DNA from 4 places in the Peribacillus sp. NPDC097264 genome. Region 2 is predicted to be linked to each of the others. Evidence: riboswitches for the same ligand, from Rfam matches in the RefSeq annotation. Region 2 holds a riboswitch; each other region holds the start of a gene.
What was found. Region 2 has a riboswitch for cobalamin ahead of metE (5-methyltetrahydropteroyltriglutamate--homocysteine S-methyltransferase). Riboswitches for the same ligand answer to the same signal wherever they lie in the genome.

Region 1 (4,811 bases), on a different contig from region 2:
ATCAGAACGACCACCGTTGTGATCATGATCGTGTTGTCATAACGGTAATAGCCGAAACGAATCGCGAGGTCACCGATTCCTCCTCCGCCGATTGTTCCTGCCATAGCCGAGAAGCCGATGAGTGATATCGTCGTTAATGTCACGCCTTGGATGATTCCAGGCCTTGCTTCAGGAAGAAGCACATCCTTGATGATCATCCATGGGGAAGCGCCCACTGCAATGGCGGCTTCGATCACTCCCTTATCTATTTCCCTCAATGCAGATTCTACGATCCTAGCGAAAAAAGGAATGGCGGAGACTGATAGGGAAACGGAAGCCGCTAGCGGTCCAATCGTTGACCCGGTAAGGAATTCGGTTAAAGGAAGCAAAGCGACTAAAAGAATGATAAACGGAATCGAGCGGACTAGATTAACCACGAAACCGAGGGATCGATTCAACGTGATATTTTCAAAGAACAAATTCCTGGTCGTCGTAAACAGCAATACTCCTAGAGGCAGTCCAATCAGGAGGGCAACCGCAAGGGAAATTCCGACCATATAAATCGTTTCCAGAAAGGCTTTATTAAGGTCAGGTAAAATATTGATGATGGAATCAAGCAGTGACATGCTTTAACACCTCCACAGATTGGGTCCGGCTTATTATGTATTCAAGGGCTACTTGCACTTCTTCAGGCTCACCAATCAATTCGATGATCAAGATTCCTAGAGGGACATCCTGGATATATTCAATTTTCCCGTGCAGGATATTCCCTCTGACAGAATAGTTTTGTAGAGTATCCGAGAGAATCGATTCACCAGCGGTTTGCCCTTCAAATTGTATTTTGATAATCGTTCCTTTGTTTTCCCTTATAAGGTGGGGAGGAAGTTCAAAATCCAACACGCTGCTGATGAACTGCTTAGTCAGTTCTTGTTTGGGTTGGGAAAATATTTCATAAACAGGGCCATCTTCGATAATTCGTCCATCTTGCATGACGGAGACACGATGGCACAGTTCCTTGACCACTTCCATTTCATGGGTGATCAACACGATGGTGATGCCCAGTTCTTTATTGATCTTTTTCAACAACTGTAAGATCGACTTCGTAGTGGTTGGATCAAGGGCTGATGTCGCTTCATCACATAATAGGACGGTAGGGTCATTCGCTAAGGCCCGTGCAATGCCTACCCGCTGTTTTTGTCCGCCACTGAGTTGAGCCGGATAAACATCTTTTTTATCACGAAGGCCAACGATATCCAATAGTTCCAGCACGCGGTTAGTAATGACCTCCTTTGGTTGATGGGCGGCTTTCAAGGCGAAGGAGATATTGTCAAAAACCGTTTTGGAACTGACTAGGGAAAAATGCTGAAATATCATGCCGATTTTCTGGCGTTGTTTGCGAAGCTCCTGGCTTGATAAGGTTGTTAAGTCGACGCCATCGATGATGATGCTACCATTGGTCGGACGCTCAAGAAGATTCAGACAGCGAATCAATGAACTCTTTCCCGCGCCGCTATACCCGACAATCCCATAAACCTCTCCCGTTTGAATGGTTAAAGATACATTATCCACTCCGATAACTCGGGTATTCTTCGAGATATATTCCTTTCGAACTGAACGAATTTCAATCATGATGCTATCCTCCTTATACATAAAAAAGCTACCTCTATCATTCAGAAAGAGGCAGCGAAATTATATCCCGTCTTATCTTTCAGAATGGTATTTCATTCTGCAGGAAGGGGCACCATTCCCGATGTGGGGCGGTTGCCGGACGTCATAGGGCCTGGTCCCTCAGTCACTCTTGATAAGTTAATTACTATTTTAGTATTTTATTATTTTTTTAATATAATCTATATTATTTGTTAAATACAGTAATGTCAATTATTTTTTGAATTTTATCAAGATTATGAATCGAACGATCTACTTGCCCAGATTATAGTGGCCATTTGCTAAGTTACACGGAACGTCCCGGATCTTACATGGCCTGTCTGCGTAAGAATATGGACTTTGATCACTCCCATCATTAGAAAAAATATTATACTTGTAAAAAGTATGGAGAGATAATACATTTATTGTAAGTAAATTAGAAAATAAAGGATGATGAGTTTTTCCAAAAAAATGATTGGGGTGGAAAGTCATGCTGGAAATGAAAACGATAAATGATGTGGTTTGCGTAAAAGGGACACCGGAAGGAAACAAATCAGGCATGAGCGTGAATGTGTTCTTAACCGATGGCATGTTAGTTGATACGGGGGCAAAAATCTTGTTGAAGGAACTTACTCCATTCTTTGAAACCGCTGATTACGATATGGTTGCGCTGACGCATTATCATGAGGACCATACGGGTGGGGCCGCATGGATACAGGAACATAGGAACGTTCCCATCTATATTCATCCGATGTCCCTCGATATTTGTGCAAAGGATGCAGAATATCCCGATTACCGTAGAGTTTTTTGGGGAGATAGGGATGCCTTCAAGGCAGAACCATTAGGAGGGGTCGTCCATTCACGCACTCAAACATGGGAGCCAATCTTTACGCCAGGGCATTCGAGGGACCATATGGTTTACCTGAACCATAGTAATGGCATGCTGTTTTCGGGTGACCTGTTTGTAACGCCGAAAACGAAGCTAGTTTTAAGGGAAGAATCTATCCCGGTCATCATGGAATCCATCAAGAAACTGCTTCAGTATGATTTTAAAGAGGTCTTTTGCTGCCATGCCGGATATGTCCCGAACGGAAAGGAAATGTTTGAAAGAAAGCTCAGTTACTTGGAAAATCTGCGCGGTGAAATTCTGCGTTTGCATGATCAAGGATTGGAAGTCCATGAAATTCAGCAAAACGTGTTGCCTAATCGGTATCCGCTTATCGAGATATCCGGTCATGAATGGGATTCGGAGCATATCATTACATCGATCCTGAAAGAGAGTAGGGTGTATTCAGAGGACAGGAAGAAATGATGAATAAGAGGAAAGAGGATAGATAGGGCCCAAGAACAAGGCAGGAGTCTCATTGTAATCCTAGTGAAAATTTGATACAGTTAAACTGAAAAATAGTATTTCGTCTAGAAATGGGTGCAGATAAGAAAGTGTAGCTTATCTGCTTAAAAGGGAAGTCGGTTAGAATCCGACGCTGTCCCGCAACTGTAAATGAGAGCGATTCGAAGGAATGCCACTGTCTTTTTTGCAAGAAAAGATGGGAAGGTTCGAAAAGCGATGATCATGAGCCAGGAGACCTGCCCGTTTTTAGCACAACGCCAGAAACCTACGAGGATAGGGGGTGTTAAGTGCGAAAAATTAGCAAGAACATGCTTTCTTATTTTTGTAGAAAAATGGGGAATCATGGTCATTTTTGTTATGTTTCGTTTGCACTCTAACAACTTCTGAATGGGAAGTTGTTTTTTGTTTTTTACAAGTCCATATTGGACAACATTCAAAAAGAATCCTGTTAATTAGACAGGACAGCTATCATAGGGGGCCATATCATTGTTTGGTACAGTTGAGCATTTTACGGACTATTTAAAAGCGCAAATCATGCGTAACTTTTGTGTGGAAGAAATGATATCTTTAGATGATTGCCGAGCAAGCTTGATTGAGGAAATCCAGGTTCATGGCAAAAACGTAGAAGATAGGAAAGAATACGAAGCAAATCTTGAAAGAGCCTTTAGCCAAGTGAATCTAGAAATATTCGGCTATCAAGAAATCAAATAAAGAGCCGCCCATAAGGGAAGCCCTTGTTTTCAATCTTTATTGATGTTCGGTTCCGTTTCATCATGAAAGTCATGGGCTTCCTCAATGTTCAAGGTGTCCGCGGCTTCATAGACGTTTCCGCCAGCAAGTCCTTCATTGATGATACGATCGATATCGAGGTATACAGAATCCTTACCGTCATACTCGGTATCCTTCAGAAATGTAATCTTTTCTTTATCCAAATGAAATCCCTCCTTGGCTTTTTAATAGTGTTAGCCAAAGAGGGATTCTTTATTCTGTTTATTCGTACACGTGATACACCATTAAATCATGGATCATGCCCTTAAGTTTTTCTTCCTCTGATTCTTCAGGCGGATTGGTTAACCACTCGATGGACCCATCTTTATGATAGAGGGCTTGGACGGCCAATTTATTGAAGTAAAAGGAAATCTTCCAGCCAGGTAAATTCTTGTGCAGCGGCTTCCATTGAAAATGTGTAATCATATGTATAACCTCCATATCGCTGTTTCTCATTTCATTATAATGGAAAAAGCAGGATGGAGGTTATTTTCTTATGTGATTCGGAAAAGTTAATTCAATGAACAGGTTTTTTAAATGTAGTAGGCGGCTCGCTTCAATTTCCTCTTCATCAAATTGCATGGGTTTTGAATTGACTTCATAAATGAATAGAGCACCGGATGTATCTTCCCCGATATCAATGGAGAATTCCCCAAGAAAGCCAAACTTCCTGGAGAGGATGATTCCACATCTTTGCGCAATGTTCGCCAACTTCCTGTTTAACGGCCTCGTTTGTAGCTGCTGATAGGGAAAAAGCTTTCCCCCCCTTGGCGTATGGGTTGTGATTTCCTGGGTTTGCGACATCCTCACGCCCTTGCCGGTCACTTTATAAAACCCATTTTCATAATGAACAAGAATACGGTAATCGTATCGGTGTCCATTCAGTTTCTTTGGAATGACCGCTCGTTGGGCCAGATACCCCCTCTTTTTGAGCGACGCCTTATTGGCTTCCCAAAACGCGGAGAAATCAGGGTACAATTCCTGATGTTTCAGGCTATTGAATTGGAGGGTGCCATCAGGTTTTTCTAGCAGGGTGTAGATGCCCTTACCTTGGCTTCCTTTGCATGGT
Region 2 (4,811 bases):
TTATCGGCCTCTTGGTAAGCTTGACCAGTGGCAAGATGGAGGCTGCCGCTAATCTTCTCATCGAATAGGATATCACCCATCGGTTCCATGATATACGGATTGATTCCCAGGGCGAATTCCCCGATGTACCGGGATCCTTCATCCACATCGAGCAAACGATTCATTTGGTCCGACTGGGTGGAAGTAGCTTTCATGATTTTCCCCTTTTGAAACGAAAGGGTTATCCCATCAAATACCTTCCCTTGGTAGGAAGAAGGTGTATTGAAGGAGATCGTGCCATTGACACTGTCTTTTACCGGTGCCGTGAACACTTCACCATCCGGAAGATTGTTTTTACCAGCGCAAATGACAGCGGGGATATTTTTAATGGAAAAAGCCAGGTCAGTCCCCGGCGATATGATCCGGACTTGATCCGTTTGATCCATCCAATCCTTTAGAGGCTTCATGGACTTTTCCATTTTGTGATAATCCAGTGTGCACACGTTTAACAAGAAATCTTCATACTGCTCAAAGCTCATGCCGGATTTTTTTGCAGAACCAATGGTCGGATAATTCAGTAACACCCAGCGCCGGTTATTGACGAAGAACATGGTGGACGTTTTCATGGCATCCTCCTGAAGGCGATATCTCTCATGAGGGACACTCACTCCTCGCCCTTCGTTCCCATCGCCCGATATGATGATGACTGCATCCACATCTTCGTATTTCTTATAATTCCATTTCGATAAGGTATCGAGCTGTTCCTTAACATTCCCTTTTAGCAGATGACTGGTAATTTCGTCATCTTCAAGTTCCGCATAAGGATAGGCCCCCATTCTATAGGCTTCGTCAATCAGTTCCTTCAATAGGGCCTTTGCTGCAACAGGCCCACGGATCAAGACCCGCTCTTTAGCCTGCAGCCTCAGTGAATGATGAATCAGCTGCTTGGCAAGCTTGATAAGTCGCTCATCCTTCATTAGCCTGTACCTTATTTTTCTAGGTCACGAAGAGTTTCCAACGCTTCTTCGACGTGGCCCTTTACTTTGACTTTACGCCATTCTTTAACGATCGTTCCTTCCTTATCAATCAGGAAAGTCGAACGCTCAATGCCCATGTATTCCTTACCGAAGTTCTTTTTCAATTTCCATACGCCATATAATTCAGCGGCTTCTTGCTTTTCATCAGCAAGCAACAGGAAAGGCAACCCATGTTTTTCAATGAATTTTTCATGACGTGTTACCGGGTCCGGGCTAATGCCTATGATGACAGCATCAAGCTCTTCGAATTGTTCATTAGCATCACGGAAATCACAAGCCTCCGTCGTGCAACCGGGTGTCATGTCTTTTGGGTAAAAATATAATACAACGTGTTTACCCTTGAATCCTGATAGGGTAACTTGTTCTCCGTTGTTTGCTGGTAATTGAAAGTCTGGTGCTTTCTCTCCAATTTCGACCGTCATTCTAAACCCTCCATTTCTTTCATCATGGTAAGCGTACCCAATAATTGAAAGAAACACAACTTTCATTTCTTGTTCTTTCTTTCCTTCTGTTCAAAATCGATGACAGCCCTGATCACAAATGCCGCAGGAAGCGTATAGCCAATGAATGCTTGGATTGTCGCGATCATCCGGCCAATACCGATTGGGGAGATATCCCCGTATCCGACGGAGAACATCGTCATCGCACTAAAATAAAATGAAGTCTTCAGCTGCTCGGAAAAGGTCCCATCCAAGCGATTGCCCATATCAAGAATCACCGAATGATTCTGAAGCTCGTATAATAAATAAATCAGTGCAAAACCGACTAATAATGTCGCATATAAATTGCCGAGCCACAGCATATCTTCAAGAGAAAACTTCTTTGCCTCCGACTCAGAAAGAAATAAGGTCCGAATGCTCATCACCATGCAAAAGATAATCCCTACAATCAAAATATAAAAGGTCATCCCCCACGCCTCATTTCAAAAACAACCCACTTCCCTTATACATACTCTTTTGCGAGTCAATATATGCTCGTTTTAGGGGTCAGACCCTATTTCCCAGCTGCTGCACCATCAAGAAAACATAGATACAGCATGGGATCTCGTGCCACATGGTGGGGGTCAGACCCCATTTCCCGACTTTTTCCTTGTTGACCCATTTGGTCGGGATATGCTAAGATGGGTTAAGTTTTTATAATATTTTGTAAATTTTAGTGTCCGTGTTTTTCCGGACGGAGTTTTTTATGAATTTCATATGTGGAGATAGGTTCCTAAGCTTTTAGGATTAAAAGGGAAGTCCGGTGTAATTCCGGCACGGTCCCGCCACTGTAATGGGAATGTATAGCGCTTTTGTTTGATGCCACTGATCCTTTTGGATTGGGAAGGCTTTTAGCGATAAGTAAGAGTTCCCTGAGTCAGGAGACCTGCCTATTTCGACAACACTGTTTTAACCTACGGGAGATAGGGAAGTGTTAGGGACCTTATAATGGTAAGGGGTATTTTCGTGCCCCTTTAATTTGAGCATTTCTAACTTTCTCTTTTGACGGTTAGGGGTGCTTTTTTTGTTGTTATTTCATTAAAAGGAGATGGATGTGTTGAAAAGTAGTAATATAGGGTACCCACGAATCGGTGAGGATCGTGAATGGAAACGTACATTAGAGGCATATTGGGCTGGAACATTAAACGAAACGGAATTCACGGCGCAATTGGAAGCGATCCGTTTAGGTAACTTGCAAAAACAAAGAGATCAAGGCATCGATATCATCCCGGTCAACGACTTTACGTTATATGATCACATGCTCGATATGTCCGTCATGTTCGGCCTGGTGCCAGAACGCTATTCGGCTTATAAAGGCGGCATGGTCCCCCTTTCCCTTTATTATTCAATGGCCCGTGGGAACAAGGATGAAGTCGCTTCCGAAATGACGAAATGGTTCAATACAAATTATCATTATATCGTTCCAGAGCTAAAACAATCCCAACTTACGTTGACAGAAAACAAGCCGCTTGCCGCTTACCGCGAAGCCAAGGAAAAACTAGGAATCGATACGAAGCCGGTTATAGTCGGACCTTACACATTCATTTCTTTGTCAAAAGGCTATGATAAAAAAGATCTTCCGGCCATCATCCTGAGCCTGTTGCCTTTATACACAAAAATTTTGCGAGAGCTGGAACAAGAAGGCGTGAAGTGGGTGCAGGTCGATGAACCATCCCTTGTTTCTTCCCTTTCCAAAGACGAGATGAAAACTGTTACATACCTGTATGAAAAATTGAACGAAGCTGTCCCCAACCTGAACATCATGCTGCAAACATATTTTGATGCTGTAGAGCACTACCAAGAAGTGATTGACTTGCCTGTTCAAGGAATTGGCCTTGATTTGGTCCATGACAAAGGAAAAAATCTCAGCAATCTTCAAACAGTCGGCTTTCCAAAAGATAAAATACTTGGGGCCGGTGTGATTGATGGGAAAAACATTTGGCTTTCTGACTTGACGAAAAAAATCGGGTTGGTCGAGTCCATTACGAAACACGTATCCGAAGATCGGATTTGGATTCAACCTTCCTGCTCCCTGCTACACGTTCCAGTGACGGTTCGAAACGAGACAGAACTGGCCAGCAAAGTGAAAGAAGCCCTTGCCTTTGCTGATGAGAAACTAGAAGAAATCACGCTTTTAGTCAGAGGGAACAGCGAAGATCTAGAATCAATCGAAGAAAAGCTGGCGGCAAACAAAGCTGCATGGCAGACCTTAAAGAATTCAAAGGCCAGAAACCATAAAGACGTGCAAGCCTCTGTCGAACAGGCGAAGCAGCAAACCCATGGCCGAACCCTGCCATTTAAACAGCGCTATCAAAAACAACAGGCGTATTTCAACCTGCCCTTCCTTCCAACCACTACAATTGGAAGCTTTCCGCAGACCGCGGAAGTTAAACAGGCCCGCGGAAAATTCAAACGCGGTGAATGGACGGCTGATCAATATGAAGCATTCGTGAACGAGGAGATTGGTAGATGGATTGATATCCAGGAGGAAATCGGCTTGGACGTCCTTGTGCACGGGGAGTTTGAACGGACCGATATGGTCGAGTTTTTCGGCCATAAATTGGGTGGATTCGTCTTCCTTGAAAAAGGCTGGGTTCAATCTTACGGCTCCCGCTGTGTCAAACCTCCCGTTATCTATGGAGATGTCCATTTCATCGATCCGATGACGGTCAAAGAAAGTGTGTATGCACAAGCCTTGACGAAAAAAACGGTGAAGGGAATGCTGACCGGTCCCGTTACGATACTGAACTGGTCGTTCGTCCGTGACGATATTTCACGGGAAAATATCTGCTATCAATTGGCATTGGCCTTGAAACAAGAAGTAGAGGCACTGGAATCAGCAGGGATCAAAATGATCCAAGTCGATGAACCAGCCCTGCGTGAAGGCCTTCCATTGAAAAAAAGCGACCGTGATGAGTACTTAAGCTGGGCGGTCCATTCATTCCTGATTTCCACTTCGAGCGTCGAAGACACAACACAAATTCACACCCATATGTGCTATTGTGATTTCAATAGCTTCATGGATGTCATCTCTTCCCTGGACGCTGATGTGATTTCCATTGAAACGTCCCGCAGCCACGGCGAGCTCGCTTCCGCATTCGGGGAGAAAACATATGAAAAAGGAATCGGCCTTGGTGTGTATGATATTCATAGCCCTCGCGTTCCTGCAGTGGAAGAAATGGTCGATATGATCGAACGTGGCATCAAGGTACTGGATAAAGACCAATTTTGGATCAACCCTGACTGTGGCCTGAAAACAAGGGGCGTTCCAGAAACCGTCGCTTCACTGAAAAATATGGTCGAAGCCGCAACGGTT
Region 3 (4,811 bases), on a different contig from region 2:
ATGGTTTTGCATCTCAAGTCTTGGCACTTGGCTGTGGTTTAGCCGCCATCGTTTTCACGTTCATAATCAGCGGCAAAAAAGATTCACCGGTCTTCATGCTTGTTTTGGCTGGGGTTGTCACCTCCGCCCTTTTCCAAGCGTTGATCTCGTTAATTAAGTTTGTCGCCGACCCTGAGGAAAAGCTGCCAGCCATCACATACTGGTTAATGGGAAGCCTTGGAACGGCCACATACAAGGATTTATATGTGGGTGGACCAATCATCCTTGTCGGCATCTTGATTTTGTATTCACTACGCTGGAGAATCAATTTACTGACCTTACCTGAGGATGAAGCAAAATCGCTAGGTATCCCGGTCACTAGATTGAAGTGGACGGTCATTCTTGGTGCGACGTTAATTACGGCTTCTTCTGTAGCGATAGCCGGTATCATTGGCTGGGTTGGATTGATTATCCCTCATGTGGCAAGAATGCTCGTCGGGAACAACAATCAACTTGTCCTGCCGGTATCCCTATCGGTTGGTGGCGCCTATTTACTCCTAATCGATAACCTGGCTCGTTCTGTAACGGCTACGGAAATTCCGCTATCGATATTGACAGCCATTATCGGCGCACCATTTTTTGCGATTCTACTTAGAAAGACAGGAGGTGGGTGGTCATGAAAATCGAGGTGCAGGGAGGGAATTTTTTCTATGCTAAAAAAAGAGAGAAAGCTCCTTTTCTTTACCAGACCGACATTGACTTTTCGTTGAATGACGGAGAGATCATGGCGATCCTTGGCCCGAACGGTGCCGGTAAAACCACGATGCTGAAGTGTATCACCGGCCTTCTTGATTGGAAAAAGGGTCAAACGCTCATCGACGGAAAGCCGCTTACTGCGCTATCACGCAAAACGATCTGGAAACGAATCGGTTATGTTCCTCAGGCACATAAAATGGTTTTCGGATTTACTTTGGAAGAGCTTGTCATTATGGGAAGGGCGCCTTATATCAGTACGCTGTCCCAGCCTTCTGCAAAGGATCGGGAGGCTGCCATCGCTGCTCTTGAAATGGTTGGCATTGCTCACCTTGCCAAAAAGTCCTGTAATTCCGTCAGTGGTGGGGAATTGCAGCTGGCCTTGATTGCCCGGACGCTTGTATCGGATCCGGATGTATTGATTCTTGATGAGCCGGAGTCGCATCTTGATATTCAAAAGCAAATCGTGATTTTACAGACACTTAAGCGGTTATCGAAAGAGAAGAACATTTCTTGTATCATAAACACGCATTATCCGAACCACGCATTCTACTTGGCTGACCATGTTTTAATGACTGCCAAGGAAAAGCGTGTGGTGTATGGCGAAGTCCGCGAAGTGATGACGGAAGCCCGGATGAAAGAGTACTTCGGAATCGAAATGAAGAAAATCATTTATGAGGAAGCGGATGACTTTTTGATTGAAACGATGGTGCCGAAAGATCTAGGTCTTTTACGTGATCAAAGTACATGCCGTTTTAATAGTGACATCTAAAGCTATAGAAGGCAGCCATGTGATGGTTGCCTTTTTGCGTTCCAAATCTTAATTTAAAGTAATCTGAAATATCATATAATACGATTTCCTAAATGGTGTATAATGAAAGGCAGTGAAATTATATACATATGAACAATTTGGTGTCTGTAAGGACTTGAAAGGGAAGTTGGTGAAATGCCAACGCGGTCGCGCCACTGTAAATGGGAGTTAACGGATGTATACCACTGTATGAATAATATGGGAAGGTGCCGTTAGCAATGACCATGAGCCAGGAGACCTGCCAAAATTGTACACCGGTAACCACGCGGATGGGGAGGTGTGTGGCAGAGCTATGTCCCTTTTTTGTTCCGTTGCCATACATGCATCCTCCGTTTTGATGGGGGATGCTTTTTTGTATGTCTTTTGATATTCGCAACACATGTGTGAAGGTCCAGAAATGATCACAAAAATGATGGAGGTTTTAAGATGAGGAAGATATATAGTTTCATGCTTGTGATGGGATTGATGGTCGGTATACTGGTTGGCTGTAGCGATGCCTCCCAGGATGGAACAGGAGAAAACCAGTCGACAAAACAAGCTGTTAACCAGGGCTTCCCGCTTTCGTTACAAGATGCAGTGGGTAACCAAGTCACCATCGAGCAGAAACCAGAAAAAATTGTTTCATTAATCCCAAGTAATACAGAAGCGGTCTTTGCGCTAGGTTCGGGTGAGAAAGTGATTGGAGTGTCTGAAAATGACAATTACCCGGAAGAAACGAAAGATATTCAGAAGATAGGTGGAATGGAAATAGATACAGAGATGATTTTAGCTTTGCAGCCTGATATCGTTCTTGCTCATGAGAGTGCCCATAATTCCAAAGAAGGAATCCAACAGCTTAAGGATGCGGGTATTCCAGTTCTAATCGTGAATGATGCCAAAAACTTTAAAGAAGTGTATACGTCTATTGAGATGATTGGAACGGCAATAGGGGAACTGGATAAGGCGAAGGAAATCGTCAAGACGATGCAGAACAAGCTGGAAAAGATCAAAGAAAAGGCTAAGGCAATCAAGAGTGAGGATAGAAAAAGTGTTTTTGTAGAGGTTTCACCGTCACCTGAAATCTATACAACGGGAAAAAATACTTTCATGGATGAAATGCTGGACATCATTTCAGCGGATAATGTCGCAGGTGAATTGGATGGCTGGGTAAAACTCGATGAAGAGTCGATGATAGCGGCCAACCCGGATGTCATCATTACAACCTATGGTTATTACACAGGAGATCCAGTCAAAGAGGTAACGGGAAGAAATGGATGGGCCGACATTCAGGCAGTTAAGAATGATGAGGTTTTCGATGTCCATTCAGATATTGTCACTCGTTCCGGTCCTAGGCTTATAGAGGGAGTAGAGGAACTTGCCAAATCAGTCTATCCGAACGTATTTAAAAACTAAACGGGCATTGGCCTATGTATTTGCCCTATCATTTTTGGTTATTTCGATATTGATCGGTGTTTCCTTAGGATCGGTTTCCGTTCCGATACCAGTGCTTTTGCAAATCATTGGCAAGGAAGTCCTTCATTTGCCCCTGGCCATGGAACCGGATGGGACACTGACGAATATCGTGATGAACATCCGCCTGCCGAGGGTCGTGCTTGCAGGTTTGGTTGGGGCATCCCTTGCAATAGCAGGGGCAGCATTTCAGGGATTGCTCAGGAATCCCCTAGCTGACCCCTATACCCTGGGAATATCCTCAGGGGCTTCGCTTGGTGCAGTATTAACGTTGTTTTTGAATTTGTCACTGCCGTTTTTTGGCCTATATACACTGCCTACATTAAGCGTTCTTTTTTCATTGTTGACGATTTTTTGCGTATTGACCTTTGCAAGAAAAATGGATCGTTCCATGAAGGTAGAAACGATTATTTTAACCGGTATCATTTTCAGCTCGTTTTTAAGTGCTTTCATCTCATTGATGATTGCATTGACGGGTGAGGAGTTAAGGCAAATCATCAGCTGGCTGATGGGAAGTGTCTCGATGCGTGGTTGGAGTCATGTCACGATCATTTTGCCATTTTTCCTCCTTGGTTCTCTCGTTTTGATGATGAATACCCACGAATTGAATGCCATGACATTTGGGGAAGACCGTGCGAGGCACCTAGGCGTGAATGTTCAGCGGAGGAAGATGCTGATTCTGGTCGCCGGCTCGATACTGACAGGGGCTGCCGTTGCCGTATCAGGTACGATTGGCTTTGTAGGGCTGGTCATCCCCCATTTGGTCCGCAGGATTTGGGGGCCAGACCATACGCATCTGTTGCCATTATCATTGATTGTGGGAAGCGGATTTTTAATATTGGCTGATCTGGTGGCACGAACGATCATCGCACCGACAGAATTGCCGATAGGTGTTATTACTTCGCTTATCGGTGCGCCGGCATTCGCATTTATTTTATTAAAGAGACGGAGAGAAGGGTAGAAGTGTATGCTTGAAGTTAAAGGGTTAACAGGAGGATATGATAATAAAACGGTTTTGGACTCCGTCTCATTTGATGTGAAAAAAGGAGAATTATTCGGTATTCTTGGTCCGAATGGAAGTGGGAAAACGACGCTATTGGGGATGCTTAGCGGTATCCTGCCGTATCAGGCGGGAACCATCGATATTAAGGGGAAAGACCTGAAGGGATATTCGTCCAAACAACTGGCACAGGTCATCGCCGTTTTGCCGCAGCATTCCTCATTGGCTTTTTCCTATACAGTAAAAGAGACCGTTGTCCTTGGGCGATATGCCCATCAAACAGGGTGGTTTCATAGTTGGACGTCTGAAGACGAAGAAATCGTTCAACGCGTGATGATGCAAACGGGAGTGGCAGTCTTTCAGGAAATGCATTTTGAACGTTTGTCAGGCGGGGAAAGACAACGTGTTTTGTTGGCACAAGCTCTTGCACAAGAACCGGAAATCCTTTTTCTCGACGAACCGACGAACCACCTGGATCTGTCTTATCAAAAAGAACTTCTTGATTTGATGAGGAAAATGGCTAAGGAACAACAATTGACGGTCATTTCAATTTTTCACGACTTGAACTTGGCTGGCTTATATTGCGATCGCCTGATGTTGCTTGAAAAAGGGCGAGTCCAAGTGATTGACGTGCCGAATGAAGTGCTTCAGCAGGAGCGGATTCAGGAGGTATATAGGACAAAAATCGAAAAACATCCTCATCCTGCCTTACCTAAGCCGCAAATGTTCATTGTACCCGAGAAGCATACAGGAGAGCTGGACCCTTTGGAGATCAATGAAAGTTATCTGAACCAGGCTCCGGAGTTCCTTCATTTAAGT
Region 4 (4,811 bases), on a different contig from region 2:
TTTTGAACATACAGGTTGAAGCTGATGGCTTGGTCGATATGACGTTGACGTGCTGCATTTTGCCTGATGCTTTCCTTTTGGTCCAAATGGAAGCGCGTTTTTTTATAGTATTCATACGTAGTGGGCGTCAATCCAGGCGCTGTCACTTTAAATTTGAAGTTTTTCTTTTCTTCATAAAACTCGATTTCATATAACGGGTCGACGCCATCCGTGGAATGACCGATTTTGGCAGTCGATGAATTGGGGGCGATTGCCATTAAATAGCCGTTTCGTGTACCATACTGCTGCACTTCTTCTTTTAATTCCAACCATTTTGGATCTCTATAGTCACGAAGGTCGAAATACTCCCCCGTTTGCCAATCGGACCCTTCGAAGTATGGGTAGGCTCCTTTTTCCTTGGCCAATTCATTGGATGCTTTAATGGTTAAATAAGCGATTTTCTCATATAAGGTATCGGCGTACTTAACGGCTTCATCGGACTCCCAGTAGATATTTTGCGTCGCTAGTAAATGATGCCACCCGAAAGTTCCTAAGCCGATGGAGCGGTAGCGCTTATTCGAAATGGAAGCTTGCTTGACCGGTAAGGTATTCACGTCAATGACGTTATCGAGCATGCGGATCTGAATCGGGATCAGTCTCTCCAATACATCGCTGTTCACCGCGCGAGGCAGGTTGATGGAAGAAAGGTTACAGACAACGAAATCCCCGCTTTTGCGAACTACGACGACATCGCCATCTTCCGTTTCATATTCGTCGGTGATCGTTGAAGGGCTTAAGTTCTGGGCGATTTCCGTACAAAGGTTAGAACAATAGATCATCCCTTTATGCTTGTTCGGGTTCTTTCTGTTCACTTCGTCCCGGTAGAACATATAGGGTACGCCTTCTTCTAATTGTGAAATCATGATGCCTTTCATAATGTCCATCGCTTTGATTTTCTCGAAACTATAGCCTGGAAGTATGCCATTCTCCGCCGCCTCTACAGAAAGGGCGTAATGGTCCCTGAAACTGCCTTCCCCTTTTTTCTCGTCATAAAAATCTTCGAGGGAGAACCCAAGGGTTTGCTTCACGGTATGCGGGTCGAAGAGATACCAATCTTTCCGGTCACGCACGGCTTCCATGAATAAATCGGGGATGCAGACGCCCGTGAAGATGTCATGCGCCTTTAAGCGGTCGTCGCCGTTTTGCGTCTTCAAGTCAAGGAAGCTCAGGATGTCCTTATGCCACGCATCCAGATAGATGGCGATTGCGCCTTTACGTTGCCCCAATTGATCGACGCTGACGGCCGTTTGGTTAAAGAGGCGAATCCAGGGAGTCGTGCCTGAACTGTTACCGGAAAAACCGCGGATATCAGAACCAAGCGAACGGATTTTCCCGACATATAGACCAACGCCGCCCCCGAACTTGGAAACTTTTGCGGCATCATAGTTTGATTGATAAATTCCGTCGATGGAATCCTCGATTGCATCGATGAAGCATGAGCTCAATTGCCCGTGTGTCTTTCCGGCATTTGAGAGGGTAGGGGTCGCTACCGTCATATATAGGTTCGACATTGCCCAGTAGGCTTCTTTAACAAGCTGCAGTCGGTGTTCCGTTTTTTCCAGTCTCATGATTTCCATGGCAATGATCATGAAGCGCTCCTGGGGAAGTTCATAGACCTTGTCTTTTTTTGGACGGGCCAAGTAGCGATCATTCAAAAGATAGATTCCGATATATGAAAATAGTTTATCTTTTTCCGGATCGATGACCGAACCCAATTCTTCGATTTCCGTTTTTGTGTAGGAGTCGAGAAGCTCTGCTTTATAAACAGGGTAACGTTGGCCTTCATGCTGCTGAGAGAGTTCTTGAATCAATTCATAGAAAGGTCCATAGTTCCGGCCTTCATAGCCCCGGTTCTTTTGGGCATCACGATACATGGTATTCAATAGTTCCCTTGCGGCGACGAATGTCCAGTCTGGGGCATCGATATCGACACTTTCAAGTGCAAGCTGGATCAACTTTTTCGATGTTTGTTCTTCTGAAGCATCACCTTTTCGATCGAGCCATTTAGTAAAACGCTTTTTGAACTTTTCCATATCAAGACGGCCTTCGAAATCCTTGGATAACATGTCCAGCTGGGTTGAATTTGTTTCTGTGTCATTTTTTATGGTAGGGTTATATGTTTGAGTCATAAATGTTCCTCCTCTTAAATGTACGCGAATAAAAAAAAACCGCCCAATAAATTGAGCGGATCAAACGATAGGATAAAAGAGCCATGAAAAAATAGCCGTTACACTATCGTTTCATCATCTCAATCCCCGAAGAATAAGAAACTTGAAAAAACCAGGCAGGTCTCCTGACTCATGATCATCCTACTTTGAGTCCTTCCCGTATAGAGAGCTATACAGTGGTTTTCTCATTTCGTCACATTTACAGTTGCGGGGACAGTTCCGGGTTCACACCGGATTCCCTTTTCAGCCATCTCTGGCACCTTGGTTAATAATTCTATATATAGTTATTTATGTTGTTAGAAAAGTCAATATCTAGTATGTATGCTTATATTATCGTAAGCCATCCATGCTGATAATTCAACATATATATTTGTGAAAAACTGATTCATATCTATTGACAAGGTCGGATAAAGGAAGAGGATGATGAAAGAATATAGGGAGGAATACAAAATTCCATCGCGGAATGTCAGGGTTTTTGTGTTAAAATAAATTGCATAGCAAAACTAGGGATTCTGGTTATGAAAAGAAAAATCCCTGCAAATCATTTAGGAAAAAGGAGAAAAAATCGTGGAAAAAATATTAGTTTTTGGACATAAGAATCCGGATACCGACACTATCTGTTCAGCAATCGCTTATGCTGACCTAAAAAAGCAGCTGGGCATCCAAGCTGAACCTGTTCGTCTTGGTGAAGTGAATGGTGAAACACAATATGCGTTGGACCAATTTAAATTCGAAGCACCCCGCCTTGTTGAAAAAGTGGCTGGGGAAGCGGATGGCGTGATTTTAGTCGATCACAACGAACGTCAGCAAAGTGCCGAAGACATTGACCAGGTACGCGTATTGGAAGTCATCGACCATCATCGTATCGCTAATTTCGAAACAAGTGATCCTTTATATTACCGCGCAGAACCAGTTGGCTGCACGGCTACTATTTTAAATAAGATTTATAAAGAAAACGGAATTGAAGTGCCTAAAGCCATTGCAGGACTTATGCTTTCAGCCATCATTTCCGACTCTTTATTATTCAAATCGCCTACTTGCACGGAGCAAGACGTCGCAGCTGCTATGGAATTAGCGGAAATTGCTGGCGTGAATGCTGAAACATATGGCTTGGAGATGCTAAAAGCGGGTGCTGACTTGAGTGACAAAACCATCGATCAGCTCATCACACTTGATGCAAAAGAATTTTCAATGGGAACGGCAAAAGTTGAGATTGCTCAAGTGAATGCTGTTGATCCGAATGAAGTGCTTGCAAAGCAATCAGAAATTGAAGCAGCGATTCATGCAGTTATTGCCGCGAAAGAATTGGATTTATTCTTATTCGTCGTAACGGATATCTTAACGAATGATTCCGTTGCCTTGGCTCTAGGAGCATCAGCGGATGCAGTGGAGAAAGCGTATAACGTAACATTGAATAATAACATTGCTGTATTGGAAGGCGTCGTGTCACGTAAAAAACAAATTGTACCAGTTTTAACCGATATCTTCGCTAAGTAATAAAAAAAGGACCCGATGCCACTTTGAAAGTGGCTTCGAGTCCTTTTTTCAATTCAACGCTTCTTTCTCTTTTTCATACGCAATCACGATAAGCTCTTTGTTTGATTCCTCACGTATTTTGCCTTCAAAGAGTTTTAACTCATTGAGAAGGTCAGGTGATAAATCTGCAGCAGTATAATCCTGTTCGGATGACATGATTTTCCCTCCAATCCAGAGTATCATTCACTCTAGTTTGGCGGTTCAGCAAGAATTTATGCAGGGGAGCCATGCATCCTTTTACTTTTCATATGAGGCGAGGTTCTTTAGCAGCTGAGAACTTTCCTGATCAAGTCCGAGCACTTGAACCGTTTTCCCCTGTACTCTGTATTTTAAGATGACTTTCTCGACGGCGCCTACAGCCGAGGCATCCCATATTTTCGAATTGGAAAAATCAATGATGATGGAATCTGCTTTTTCCTTCGTATCAAACTTCGAAATGAAGTCTTGGACCGATGCAAAAAACACCTGGCCTTTTATTCGATAAGTGATTTGCCTAGCCTGGTTGTCCGCTGTTTTCTCGACAGACACTTTTGAAATTTTAGCCGAGAAGAAAATCATACTCAAGAGTACCCCGGCGAATACGCCTTTGGATAAATCATGCGTATAAAGAACAACGATAACCGTTACGATCATGACTATCGCCTCGGTTTTAGGCGTGATACGGAGCCTCTTCAAGGAGGACCAATCAAAAGTCCCGATGGAAACCATGATCATGACCGCAACAAGGGCGGCCATCGGAATTTTAATGAGGACATCATTCAATAACACGATCAAGATTAACAAAAAGGCCCCGGCGACGAAAGTGGACAGTCGACCTCGTCCCCCGGACTTGATGTTGATACCGGATTGTCCAATCATTGCACATCCGGCCATCCCGCCGAAGAAACCGGCCACGATGTTCGCTATTCCCTGACCTTTGGCCTCCCGGTTTTTATTGCTATCCGTATCGGTCATTTCGTCAACGATTTGAGCCGTTAGTAAGGATTCAAGCAATCCGACAAACGCTAGGGCAATGGAATAAGGAAAAATGATGGCCAATGTCTCGAATGACAAAGGGATATCCGGAAT

Region 1: another riboswitch for cobalamin. It lies ahead of ACQKL0_RS12685 (hypothetical protein); the one in region 2 lies ahead of metE (5-methyltetrahydropteroyltriglutamate--homocysteine S-methyltransferase).
Region 3: another riboswitch for cobalamin. It lies ahead of ACQKL0_RS02400 (helical backbone metal receptor); the one in region 2 lies ahead of metE (5-methyltetrahydropteroyltriglutamate--homocysteine S-methyltransferase).
Region 4: another riboswitch for cobalamin. It lies ahead of ACQKL0_RS13000 (ribonucleoside-diphosphate reductase subunit alpha); the one in region 2 lies ahead of metE (5-methyltetrahydropteroyltriglutamate--homocysteine S-methyltransferase).

What each region holds. Positions count from the first base shown of each region.
Region 1 covers NZ_JBNNSR010000007.1:91,213-96,023, reverse strand. Annotated here, with positions in the region: gene ACQKL0_RS12700 (methionine ABC transporter permease) at 1-605, opposite strand, end outside; gene ACQKL0_RS12695 (methionine ABC transporter ATP-binding protein) at 592-1,608, opposite strand; SAM riboswitch class I at 1,678-1,787, opposite strand; gene ACQKL0_RS12690 (MBL fold metallo-hydrolase) at 2,114-2,935, shown strand; cobalamin riboswitch at 3,031-3,232, shown strand; gene ACQKL0_RS12685 (hypothetical protein) at 3,461-3,685, shown strand; gene ACQKL0_RS12680 (hypothetical protein) at 3,715-3,906, opposite strand; gene ACQKL0_RS12675 (YheE family protein) at 3,965-4,168, opposite strand; gene ACQKL0_RS12670 (YheC/YheD family protein) at 4,229-4,811, opposite strand, start outside.
Region 2 covers NZ_JBNNSR010000017.1:42,223-47,033, reverse strand. Annotated here, with positions in the region: gene ACQKL0_RS19355 (aminopeptidase) at 1-956, opposite strand, end outside; gene bcp (thioredoxin-dependent thiol peroxidase) at 968-1,438, opposite strand; gene ACQKL0_RS19345 (potassium channel family protein) at 1,501-1,923, opposite strand; cobalamin riboswitch at 2,206-2,403, shown strand; gene metE (5-methyltetrahydropteroyltriglutamate--homocysteine S-methyltransferase) at 2,544-4,811, shown strand, end outside.
Region 3 covers NZ_JBNNSR010000001.1:497,038-501,848, reverse strand. Annotated here, with positions in the region: gene ACQKL0_RS02410 (FecCD family ABC transporter permease) at 1-659, shown strand, start outside; gene ACQKL0_RS02405 (ABC transporter ATP-binding protein) at 656-1,504, shown strand; cobalamin riboswitch at 1,626-1,803, shown strand; gene ACQKL0_RS02400 (helical backbone metal receptor) at 1,970-2,935, shown strand; gene ACQKL0_RS02395 (FecCD family ABC transporter permease) at 2,898-3,953, shown strand; gene ACQKL0_RS02390 (heme ABC transporter ATP-binding protein) at 3,960-4,811, shown strand, end outside.
Region 4 covers NZ_JBNNSR010000007.1:152,662-157,472, reverse strand. Annotated here, with positions in the region: gene ACQKL0_RS13000 (ribonucleoside-diphosphate reductase subunit alpha) at 1-2,168, opposite strand, end outside; cobalamin riboswitch at 2,306-2,487, opposite strand; gene ACQKL0_RS12995 (manganese-dependent inorganic pyrophosphatase) at 2,775-3,704, shown strand; gene ACQKL0_RS12990 (hypothetical protein) at 3,753-3,899, opposite strand; gene ACQKL0_RS12985 (SulP family inorganic anion transporter) at 3,981-4,811, opposite strand, start outside.